DNA from 2 places in the Priestia sp. 179-F W1.4 NHS genome. Region 2 is predicted to be linked to the other one. Evidence: riboswitches for the same ligand, from Rfam matches in the RefSeq annotation. Region 2 holds a riboswitch; the other holds the start of a gene.
What was found. A riboswitch is a leader RNA that binds a small molecule or an ion and turns the genes downstream of it on or off. The one in region 2 is predicted to bind FMN.
Positions count from the first base shown of each region.

Region 1: linked by a shared signal. The riboswitch ahead of ACH0CI_RS02685 (ECF transporter S component) and the one ahead of ribE (riboflavin synthase) in region 2 are both predicted to bind FMN.

Region 1 covers NZ_JBIQFF010000001.1:516,833-523,292, reverse strand. The annotation lists gene ACH0CI_RS02690 (ferredoxin) at 1-178, shown strand, start outside; gene ACH0CI_RS02685 (ECF transporter S component) at 260-835, opposite strand; FMN riboswitch at 990-1,133, opposite strand; gene serA (phosphoglycerate dehydrogenase) at 1,433-3,007, shown strand; gene ACH0CI_RS02675 (peptidoglycan DD-metalloendopeptidase family protein) at 3,039-3,728, opposite strand; gene ACH0CI_RS02670 (ATP-binding protein) at 3,900-5,672, opposite strand; gene ACH0CI_RS02665 (response regulator transcription factor) at 5,672-6,388, opposite strand.
Region 2 covers NZ_JBIQFF010000002.1:452,528-458,987, forward strand. The annotation lists gene glcT (glucose PTS transporter transcription antiterminator GlcT) at 1-766, opposite strand, end outside; gene ACH0CI_RS12830 (hypothetical protein) at 898-1,770, opposite strand; gene ribH (6,7-dimethyl-8-ribityllumazine synthase) at 2,153-2,623, opposite strand; gene ACH0CI_RS12840 (bifunctional 3,4-dihydroxy-2-butanone-4-phosphate synthase/GTP cyclohydrolase II) at 2,715-3,908, opposite strand; gene ribE (riboflavin synthase) at 3,925-4,584, opposite strand; FMN riboswitch at 4,863-5,013, opposite strand; gene ACH0CI_RS12850 (YkvI family membrane protein) at 5,121-6,155, opposite strand.

The DNA.
Region 1 (6,460 bases), on a different contig from region 2:
CATTTATGATTATGATGATGAAGGTATTGCATTCGTAACATTAGATGATAACCAAGGTGTAGTAGAAATTCCAGAAGATCTAGAAGATGATATGATGGATGCAATGGAAGGCTGCCCTACGGATTCAATTCGCGTAGCGGATGAAAAATTCGAAGGCGATGCTAATAAATTCGAATAAGTATTGAACAAACCTGTAGTATAGTACATGCTGCAGGTTTTTTTATATATAAAAATCGCTCTCCCCGGGAGAGCGATTGAATTAAACAGCAACGCGGCGCGTGATCCATTGCTTCATTTTTGAAAACAATAAGACAAAAATAACCCCTGTTGCTGCTCCTTTTATTAAGTTAAACGGCAAAATACCTGCAACGATATATTGACGCGCTTGTTCACTAGACATTTCTGGCGATTGTAAGAAGATTGTATACGCTGGTAAAAAGACATAATAATTTAAGACAGCCATGAGTACCGTCATTACAACCGTACCCGTAACCAAACCTATCGTTACGCCTTTAGCTGTTTTAAATCGACGGAACATATATGATACAGGAAGAACGAACAGTAAACCAGCTACAAAGTTCGCCACTTGACCAACCGGAACCCCTGTAGCACTTCCTTGAATTAAATAATTCAATAAATTTTTTATTCCTTCTACTATAACAGCAGCCATAGGTCCAAATACAAGTGCTGCTACGAGTGCAGGAATTTCGCTAAAATCAATTGTTAAAAACGGAGGTAATCCAGGAATCGGAAAATTAATCATCATTAAAATGTAAGCAATACTGCTTAACATTCCTAGTATAACCAGCTTTTGAGTTTTCTTACTTTGTTGCATCTTGCCTCTCTCCTTCTTTGTGATCCACTCTTCAAAGAAGAAAGGTTCAACTTCATATCCCCACGCAAAAACCTCTCAACAAATGATTCGTTGAGAGGAGACATGGCAGGCATATTTAATAAACGTTCATCACATTAGGTTTTGAACGCTGAACCTCCACCTTCTCCCATCCAGACTGTACTGTCGGCTTTGGAATTTCACCAAATCTGCTCGTATGTATTACATATAAGCTCGCGGGCTCAAAACAATTTGTTTTTTTACCGCCGGTCGGGAATTTCACCCTGCCCCGAAGATAGACCAATATTTAATTATGAATTTATTATATGTTATCTCGAATTAAAAGTAAATAAAGAAGTTTTTTTAATTCCTATTAAATTGATGTCTTTTATAAACTTCATTACTGTTTTATATGTAAAATAAGGAAATAAGTGCATAACCAACAGCATTATGACATATTTATAGTTTCAATTTTACGTTTACAATTGTGTATTTGATAACTAATTGTAAAGTTTAAAAAATATAATTGACAGAATTTTTTTAACATGGTAAATTATCAAATATTTGATGATAGTAAAATCCAAGGGAGATGTTCACGTCATGTATAACGTATTAGTAGCTGATTCAATTAGCAATGAAGGTCTTGCTCCACTACTTGAAGCTCCTCATGTGAATCTTACGCGAAAAAAAGTTGAAGAAGTTGAGAATGATTTGCATACGTACGATGCGCTTTTAGTACGGAGTGCTACGACGGTTACAGAGGATTTGCTGGCAAAAATGCCGAATTTAAAAATTGTTGCTCGCGCTGGAGTAGGTGTCGATAATATTGATATTGAAGCCTCAACCAAACGAGGGGTTGTCGTTATTAACGCGCCGAACGGAAATACCATTTCAACGGCGGAACATACATTTGCTATGATGGCTAGCTTGTTTCGGCATATCCCCCAAGGAAATGCTTCAGTAAAAGCGCGCGAATGGAACCGCTCAGCATTTGTTGGAACAGAGCTTAATCGCAAACACCTGGGCATTATCGGATTTGGACGAATTGGCTCAGAGCTTGCTAAACGCGCAAAAGCCTTCAATATGAGCGTTCACGTTTACGATCCTTTTTTAACCTCTTCCCGAGCTGAAAAGCTAGGCGTAGAACTATTATCCCTGGATGAATTACTAGCAGCAGCGGATGTAATTACCGTACACACTCCGCTTACGAAAGAAACCAAGGGATTGCTCAATCATGAAACATTAGCCAAAACAAAGAAGGGTGTATTTTTATTAAACTGCGCACGCGGCGGGATCATTGATGAAAAAGCCTTAGTTCATTATTTAGAAATTGGCCATGTTCAAGGTGCAGCTATTGACGTATTTGAAGTTGAACCGCCGATTGATAACCCTTTGTTACATTTTGATCAAGTTATTACAACTCCCCATTTAGGAGCTTCTACAAAAGAAGCCCAGCTTAACGTTGCTGAAGACGTGGCACATGACGTTCTGCGTTTTCTAGAAGGTAATCCTGTAAGTTCATCCATTAATTTACCAACGCTTTCTAAAGAAGTTTTTGAAAAAATTCAGCCGTTTACGAGCCTTACTAAACAAATGGGAGCTATTTTATCTCAATGCATGCGAGAACCCGTTCAGCATATCTCGATCTCCTACGGAGGTACAGTGACGGATTTAGAAACCACTTATATTACACGGAGCTTGTTATCAGGCTTTTTAACCCATCGTATTGACTCACCTGTTAACGAAGTCAATGCTTCTATGATTGCCAAAGAACGAGGAATTACATTTGGTGAAAAAACATCGGAAGATACGCAAGGATATTCTAATATAATTGACGTTACAGTAACAGGCGAACAGCGTACATTTACGATTACGGGCACTTATATAGCAGGATATGGACCTCGAATTGTTAATATTGATTCGTTTGATATTGATTTTTATCCAGAAGGACATCTTCTTTATATCCGTCACAGTGATCAGCCCGGAGTTATTGGAAATGTAGGGAAAGTACTTGGAGATTTACGTATTAACATTGCTACCATGCAAGTGGGCCGTAAGCAAAAAGGCGGAGAAGCCATTATGATGCTCACGTTTGATAAACTTTTAGATGATTCTGTCATCAATTCATTAAAACAAACAAGCGAAATTGTGACCATACAGCGCATTGAGTTGTGACATTGAAAAAAGAGCCTTAGCGGCTCTTTTTTTATGGACTTATTTTTAACACTTGTCCTGCATTTAAAGCGGTGTTCTCTAAATGATTCCACTTTCTTAGCTGCTCCACATCAACTTCATATTTGGCCGCAAGTTCAGATAATGTATCTCCTTGATGGATAAGAATACAGTTATCAGAAGCCTGATGTAACTGCTGAAAAACCGTGGCAGCTAAATCGTTTTTTACGTATGCCGATAGTTTTTGCTTGTCCAATTTGGCGAGTGGGTTTACCGCATTGGTTTTATCCGGATTCCAACTTCCTTGATGAACTTCAAAATGCAAATGTGCACCTGAAGATCGTCCTGTATTGCCAACCCATCCAATGTTTTGACCTGGGGCTACAGAATTTCCTTCTGCAACAAGTCGTTTCTCTAGATGAGCATAGACCGTTTCGTATCCATTCGTTTGTTTGATAAAAACAACTTGCCCGTATGTATTTGAATAATAAGAGCGGCTCACCACTCCTTTTGCAACAGCATACACCTGTGTACCAACAGGTGCTGCTATATCGATTCCAAAGTGTTTGGCGTGACGAGAACCAAATATATCAGTTAAGACTCCTTCAACCGGCCACTCCCACTGCTTCTCTTCTGCCTTTACCATTTGCCCGCCCAAAAATAAAAGACCTATACATAATCCCATCACTAATACAACCAATATTCTTCTTAACACGTCAATCATGAAGAAAGAACCTCCTATGTAGATCATTGCACACAAAACATACTATATGCCAATTCCTTCTCTTTTAGACTTGTTTATAGAAAAAATAAAGAGATGTGATTCTCCAATGAATCACATCTCTTTGCTATTCTTATTATTTCAGCCGAAGACAAACTGTTATTTAGCATGTGTTTACTTTGGCAGTTTGATAAAGAAAGTTGTTCCTTCATTTAATTCACTTTCAACCGCAATAATCCCTTGGTGTGCCTCCACGATATTTTTAGCGATCGCAAGCCCAAGACCAGTTCCTGACTTTCCTCTCGTTCTGGCTTTATCAGCTTTATAAAATCGCTCAAATACAAACGGAAGATCTTCTTTTGGAATCCCTGCTCCCGTATCTTGAACAGAAAGATGGATTTCGGATTGATTTTTATCAAGATGCAGCTTTACTTCTCCGTAGTCATCCGTATGACGAATGGCATTATCAATTAAGTTTGTCAGCACTTGTTCCATACGGTCTGAATCAATCATCGCTTCAAATTCATCTTCTATTTTTCCATTAAGAGACAGTTTAATATGTTTTTCTTTAGCTAACCCTTGAAACTTGCGCAAAACACGTTCTGTAAATTCAACCATTGCTACAGATTCTAAGTGAAGCTGCACATGTCCCGCTTCCATTCGCGCTAAATCTAAAAGTTCATTTACAAGCCGGCCCATACGGAGTGATTCATCATAAATCACCTGTGCAATTTCTTTCTTTTCTTCATCCGTACTTGCAATATCGTCAATAATAGCTTCACTATAACCTTGAAGCATAGAAATAGGTGTACGCAATTCATGAGACACGTTTGCAATAAAATCTTTTCTTGATTTATCAAGTTTACGCTCTTCAGACATATCTCGCAGTACAGCTACAGCACCGCGGATTTTCGTTTGATTATAGAGCGGTGACATTAAAATGACCCACGTTTTCCCTTGAATTTTCAACTCTGCACTTCGCTCCGTTTCAGTCTCTACTACCGTTTGAAACAAATGCACGACGTTTGCTGGAAGCTCAGGCACCTGCTGGTTGTTCACATCCTGCTCGTAATACCAAGTCTGAAGAAAATGCTCCGCTGGGGGATTGGTAATTAAAATCGATCCGTCTCTACTAAACGTAATAACACCGTCTGCCATACTGCTTAAAATACTTGAAAGCTGTTCTTTTTCCTGATTGAGCGCATTGAGATTAAACTTTAACTGCCTGCCCATTTGATTAAAAGCAATCGCTAACTCTCCAATTTCATCGTGAGTTAAAATAGGTACTTTTGTATCAAAGTTCCCTTTGGTTACTTCAAATGCCGCCTGCCTCATTTTTCTAAGAGGTGCTGTAATTCGAGTGGATAAGAAAAAAGCAAAGATAGTAGTTAAAATAATAGCAATACCTGCAGCCAATAAAATGAACTTAGTCGTATATTGAGCGGGCTCTTCAATTTCAGAAAGAGATTGATACAGATAAACGCCGCCTGTCGGTTTATTATCTTTCATTAAAGGTACACCGACAACAAACATTAAAGGCTCATCACTCGTGTCTTTCTTTGTGGTCATGTACATTTTTTCCCGTATTACTTTACCTTTTTCAACCACTTGATTTAGCTGATCGTTTTGTTTAACAATGGCCGAAATAGCTTTCTTATTTTCTTTATCAGGATGTGTGGAATGCCAATAGAAATCTTTATCCTGAACAATAACTACACTTGCTTGATCTGCAAGTTCACGAGCAATGGATAGTCCTAGCTTTTCATCCTCTGTTTCCTGCACAATGGTAGAGATTTTAGCAGCCGTTTTAGTTAAACGGTTTTCTGCGTCTACAACATGATAATTTTCAAAAAACTGAAGCAGTAAAATGGTCAAAATAAATAAAACAAGCGTAACGAGCAATAGGATAGTAAACCATAGTTTACCAACTACACTTCTCCAAAACATCAGTTATTTTCAACCTCAAATTTATACCCTACTCCCCAAACGGTTACGATCATTTTCGCCGCTTGTGACGATACGCGATTTAACTTTTCACGCAAACGCTTGACGTGCGTATCTACCGTACGAAGATCTCCAAAGAAATCATAATGCCACACTTCACGCAGCAGCTGCTCTCTGTCGTATACTTTATCTGGCGTTTTTGCAAGGTAGCATAATAATTCATATTCTTTTGGAGTTAAGTTAACTTCTTTTCCGTCTGCTGTAACGCGATGTGCATCATTATCAATCGTTAAGTGATCAAAGACAATAAGGTTTTTCACGCTCGTTTCTGGCTGAATAAACGTTGCTTGAGAAGAACGTCGAAGCAGTGCTTTTACGCGAAGAACCACTTCTCTTGGGCTAAACGGCTTAACGATGTAATCATCTGTACCTACTTCAAACCCTTGGACTCTGTTTACTTCTTCACCTTTAGCTGTAAGCATGATAATAGGAGTTGCTTTTTTCTCGCGAATTTGTTTACAGACCTCAATACCGTCTATGCCAGGCATCATTAAATCTAATACAATCAAATCATAATCTATGTGTAACGCTTTTTCGATTGCTTCATGCCCGTCGGCTGCTTCTTCAATGATGTATCCTTCTTTTTCTAAGTACATTTTTAACAATCGTCTAATGCGATCTTCATCGTCTACTAGCAGTAATCTTTGTTCGTTTTGCATGTATTTTCAACCTCCTAGTCTTAGTGTACAAAAAAAAACCGGCGAGTTCTACTTATGTTACCCAAACAATGT
Region 2 (6,460 bases):
CTTGCTGCATTACTTTTATCACTTTCCAAGACACATTGTAACACAGAGGATATTCTTCTTTCAATAGCAAAGCAATTTTTTTTGGCTCTTCTATTTTTTCTCCTGTTTTTACTCGATCAATGGCAAAATGCAAATGACGAATCAACCTCATATAGTGTACAGATTCTTTGTCTACCTGCAGATGAAGCGATTCTTCAATCACATTAATAATCGTTTGAATAAGCTGCGAGTCTTGATTCACTTCTAACAGGTTTTTTTCAGTCAGCGCACTATGGATATGAAGCGCGATAAAACCAATCTCTCCTACCGGAAGCTGCACGCCTATTTTACGACTAATGATTTCTACCACTTCAGATGCGATCGTATATTCCTCTGGATATAAGGCTTTTGTTTCAAGTAAAAATGGATTTTTAAGACCCATCCCCTGCTGAAAACGTTTTATCGCAAAGGCGATATGATCTGTCAATGAAATGTGTATATGCTCATTCAAAGGGATACTAACGCGTTTTTGAATATGCGTTACAATATCATTCATCATTTCAATTACATCTTCATCCACCTGAGCTAAAAGCTGCTTGTACTGTTCTTGCTCTTCTTCACTCTTTAGCAAAAACATTTTTTCCACAGCTTTTGCATCGATTTCATCGCCTTTTTTCTTATTGAACCCTATTCCTTTCCCAATTAGCACAACTTCATCATAGGTAAGGTGTTTAGCAATTAATACATTATTATTAAGTACCTTTTCTACAAAAAAGGACTCTTTCACGAATCCTTCACTCCCCTGTTTCGGCTTTCTATTATTTGCTTTCCTATCTTACAAATAATACGTATAACCGTCAATTCATTTTTCTTTGTTTCAAATATTATTGAACTAAACTATTTGAGTTACGTATTATCTTAGTAGTTCTTCGCTGGAAACGCAACGTCTTTTTTACTCGTCCCATAACAATTTTTCATAATAAAACGTTGAAGCATAACGCTCAGAATGAATATACCCGCTTGTAAAAGCGTAAAAAGAACAAGTGAAGTGGTAATAGATACCAGCAAAATCCCATAGTGAATCAGCAAAATATCTACTATACGCAGCCCCGCTATAATGATCCCAGCTCCAATAAAAAATTCTTTGACTACACTCCAAACGAGGAGAATCGTAACAATACAAACATAAATCATCGTTGCATTTACCGAATCATGAGTAACCGACGCAAACCATCCCGTATAAAACCAATTATTATGAAAGTATGCTAACAGCAGAAACATAATAGTAGAAGTAATGGCGAGCATTCCCAGAAAAAATGTAGCATAATGCACAAATGTCATATACCGTTCTGTTAGCCATACATACCAAATCTTTGAAATACTAAAGCCTATAGTCATTAAAACGCCTGTATAAATTGTTTTCCACCAGTGATGTGTATAAATATCCCAGTGTAAAAATAATTCTTCAATCCCCATAAACATAGCGGAAATGATTAAAATATAGCGGAATTTTAATTGATAAGCAGCTACCACCATAGCCATGATTGGAAAAGCAAACGTTTGAGAAGTTAAGGACCCAAACAAATTATCAAAATATTCATTGGTCATAAAATCAGGATCGTACTCGTAACTTTCAAACAACACAAATACAACATACTCTAGTACATAAGCCATTCCAATGATAAAAAAAAGCAAAACGACTAGCTTTTTATCTTTTTTACGTATGAATACTGTAAGCAAAACGGCTGTGCTGATAATAATCAATGCAAAAAAAGCAGTATAATGAGGCATAGACGTCTCCCTTTTACGACCTAATTATTACTTAGAGTAAGACGTTTTAGCTAAATTATACATAGCTAGCTTCTATTCAAAAGAGATTGAGACATACTACATCAATCCAATCTAAAGGCGAACAAATCGGATACATGAGATAGTATGGATCGCTTGCTGCACTGCAGGTGATTTCCCTGCAAGGCTTCGCTTTCCCTACAGGAGCCTTCGCCCTGCTCTCCACTCAACAGTTAGAAGCCTACATACAGGAAACCTACGTTGTAATGTAACCCTAACCATGAAAAAATCCGAACGATTCATCGTTCGGATCTTCTTTCAACTACCATACTTTTGTTTCAGCCTCTTTTAACTCTTTAGCTTACAAAAACTAGAATACCCTCTATTATCCTTCAATCATTTTTGAAAGGTTGGCCATTTCGATAGCTGATGCTGCAGCTTCCCATCCTTTGTTTCCTGCTTTTGTTCCTGCACGTTCAATTGCTTGCTCAATTGTTTCAGTTGTTAATACACCAAAGATAATTGGTACGCCTGTTTGTAAGCTTTGAGATGCAACGCCTTTTGCTACTTCATTACATACAAAATCAAAGTGTGGAGTAGCTCCTCGAATAACCGTTCCTAGCGTAATAACCGCGTCATATTTTTTAGATTCAGCTAATTTTTTAGCGATTAATGGAATTTCATAAGCGCCCGGTACCCAAGCCACGTCTACATCTTCATCAGCTACGCCGTGACGTTTAAGCGCATCTTCTGCTCCACTAAGTAAACGCCCTGTAATAAATTCATTAAAACGCCCTACCACGATTCCAATTTTTAATCCTGTGCCAACTAAATTTCCTTCATATAAATGATTCATCTCTTGTTCCTCCTGCTAGTAGTAATATATAGTTATTTACATTTCTTTTCATGAATTAGCTTCATTTGTTATAACGAAAAAAAGTGTAAACTTATAAATGTAATAAGTGACCTAGTTTTTTAGCTTTGGTATCTAAGTATTTTTTATTGGCATCCACTGCCGGCATTTGAAGAGGCACTCTCTCTACCACTTCAAGGTCGTAACCTTTTAGCCCAGTAATTTTGCGAGGATTGTTCGTTAAAAGCTTCATTTGTTTGACTCCAAGGTCCTTTAAGATTTGAGCACCGATTCCATACTCTCGTAAATCCGCAGCAAACCCGAGTTTTTCATTCGCTTCTACGGTATCGTATCCTTCTTCCTGCAGCTTATATGCTCTTAGCTTATTTAATAAGCCAATACCTCTGCCCTCTTGACGCATATACAGCAGAATGCCGCGTCCTTCTTCTTCAATTTGCGTAAGAGCTGCGTGAAGCTGAGGACCGCAGTCACAGCGCTCAGAGCCAAACACATCTCCAGTCAAGCACTCGGAGTGAACCCGCACGAGAACGGGGCTATTATGATCAATATCACCCTTGATAAGAGCAACATGTTCTTTATTATCAAGTTTATTTGTATATCCTACAGCCTTAAAATCACCAAATGCCGTAGGTAAGCTTACTTCTACTTCACGGCTAATCAGCTGGTCATGTTTGCGGCGGTAGGCAATCAAATCTTTTATTGTAATCATTTTTAAATCAAATTGCTCTGCAATCTTTGTTAAATCCGGTACGCGTGCCATTGTTCCATCTTCATTCATGATTTCACAAATAACACCCGCAGGCTTTCCTCCTGCTAACAAGGCTAAATCAACAGCGGCCTCTGTATGACCCGCACGCTGCAGAACGCCCCCGTCTTTTGCAATCAACGGAAAAATGTGTCCTGGTCGTTGGAAATCACTTGCTACCGTTGCTTCATTTACAAGAGCCATAACGGTAGCAGAACGTTCGTATGCACTGATACCTGTTGTACTTGAAATATGGTCAATACTTACTGTAAATGCTGTTCCATGTACATCCGTATTGTTCGCTACCATCGGGTGAAGATTCAATTTATGCGCAATTTCTTCATTAACAGGTGTACAAATTAATCCTCTTCCATGAGTAGCCATAAAGTTAATAACCTCAGGCGTCGTTTTTTCGGCTAATGCAATAAAATCTCCTTCGTTTTCTCGATCTTCATCATCGCATACAATAACCACTTTTCCCTTTTTTAACTCTTCAATGGCTTCTTCTACTTTATGAAACATCTCTTTCACCTCACTGTTAATTTGTAAAACCATGCTGCTGCAATAAATCCTTCATATTACCTGAACGATTCGAGGCGCCAGGAGTTGACTTATTTGTCATCATCTGATGCATATATTTAGCTAACATATCGCATTCAATATTCACCTTGTCTCCTCGCTGTTTGTCTCCCACGACTGTGTGAAGCACCGTATGAGGAATAAGAGAAATAGTAAATGATTGGTTGCTGACATCAAAAATAGTAAGACTTGTTCCGTCTACGGAAACAGATCCTTTTAACATCATAAATTCACGAAGTTCAGGATCGACTTGAATTTCATAATAAAAGGCATTTCCTTTACGTGTTTTGCTTACAATGGTTCCAATTCCATCAACGTGTCCGCTGACGAAATGTCCTCCAAACCGGCCATTTGCAGCCATCGCCCGTTCTAAGTTAACACGTGATCCAATGGTTAGAAGCTGCAGGGTACTTGCTTTAATCGTCTCCGGCATGACGTCGACCGTAAATTCATTTTGAGAGTAAGCCGTTACGGTTAAACAAACGCCGTTAACTGAAATACTGTCCCCTAAGTTCACATCTTCTAACACGGTCTTCGCATCAATCGTAAGAACAATTGCTTCTGTAGCCTTTTGAATCCGTTTTATTTTTCCAATTTCTTCAATAATACCTGTGAACATTTTCTTCACCTGCTTTGGCGCTATTCCAACTTCTTATGCCGTTTTGAAATAGCAGCTGCTTTTTTTTCATATTTATCTTTCCCCCAACCACTGAAAATAAAAAAGCCCCTTGAACAAATGTCCAAGGGGTCGGCTGAGCTGAATCAGTTTTATCTATGCAAAATTCCGCTAATTGTATACGAAATAAACAGTTATGTTTTGTGTATGAAAACAAGGGTAGCTTTAAAAAAGGCAAACCTGTCCCTTATTAATACAACACAAAAAAACAACTGTGCTTCCTGATCCTTCTCCCATCCAGACTTTTACTGTCGGCTCTAGATTTTAACTAGATCCACCGCTAACATACATCGTATGAAAACGGGTCACGGGCTTAAAAGCATATGCTTTATCACCGCCGGTTGGGACTTACACCCGACCCCGAAGGATAATATATTCGACTGCTAGAGTCTTATTTGTTTTACATTATAGCAAAGTAAAATCGACTTGTCACATCATTTAACTTCGTTTTTTCACATCTGCTCTTCAAAATCCAGCTTTTAGCTTATTTTTTCTTTTTTAATACATAGCATCCATATAAAAGCTAGTCCAATATAGCCAAATATCGGATACAAAAACTCAAGAAGCTGAGCATATCCAAATTGCCCGATAATAAAGCATGCCAAGATAATAAACGCAAAAGCTTGTTTGTCATTCAGGGGAAGAAATGATTGAAGCTGTTTAGCGATTCCAAATACATTTCCAATCAATGTAGTAAAAATCTCGCCTAACACAACTACCGTAAATAAAACATTCACCCACGCTGAGATATTTTTAACAACGGCACTCATAGGAATATCAAGTTGAAATGAATAAGGCAAATTGGAAAGGGCAAGATGAGTAGAAACAAGCATAAACGTAAGTACACATCCTCCTATTATGGCCCCTTTTTTGATCACGCTCTTATCTTTCACGGAGCTTCCTAATGGAACTAAAACGGCCTGAGCCAAAGCTAGATTTAGGGAAATATATAAAAAGGGACTAACCGCCCACTTCCACTGTGTGACGAGCGTTAAGTCTGGCTTCGTTTGAATCAGTGAGAAATAGCTGACATTTGGCACAAAGATGATAAAAGCAAATGAAAGCATCATCGGCACAACAAGAGAATTAACCATTAAAATACCGTTAATTCCTCTTGCGATAAATATATAAGTTAAAACAATTGTACAAATCATCCCAACAGGAGGCCACAGCCCGAACTGTTCTTTTCCTATTGCCCCCGTACTCGCCAGCATGACTGAAGTTACTCCAAATAAAATGACGATCATTACACCGTTTACCGCTTTTCCAAGTACATCACCAAATAAATATGTATTAAGCTGCTGATAAGAAGAAGCCCCAATTGCGTGCGAAAGCAGCATCATTTTCGAACCTAGCCAAATAAAAAACAAGCCGCTGACCAAAATTCCAACCATTCCAAGTTCGCCGTACTGTGTAAAAAATTGAACAATTTCCTTGCCTGTTGCAAAACCGGCTCCTACAACGGTTCCTACATACGTAGCAGCAACCTGCAGCGTGAGTTTCCACCTTTTCATGCCCATCACCCTTCTACCCTTCATAGTTCACTATATGTAGAAACGGTTAAAAAAAGACGAGCCTTTTATATGTAAATCCTCGCCTCACCCGATGCTGTTCCTTTTTCGTTTTTTTATTTCCTTCTTGTTTTTTTCATAAAAACCCTTTATCCCTTAACATAACGGCAGTTTTCAAACAAAATATACGGATATTTTCCCTTTAGCTTTTAAATTTTCCTCAATATTTGCTGGAAATTCACAATTTACTGTTGTATAATTTCTAAAAATCAGATAAATTATTAAATAAGTATTCTTTCTATTTAAAA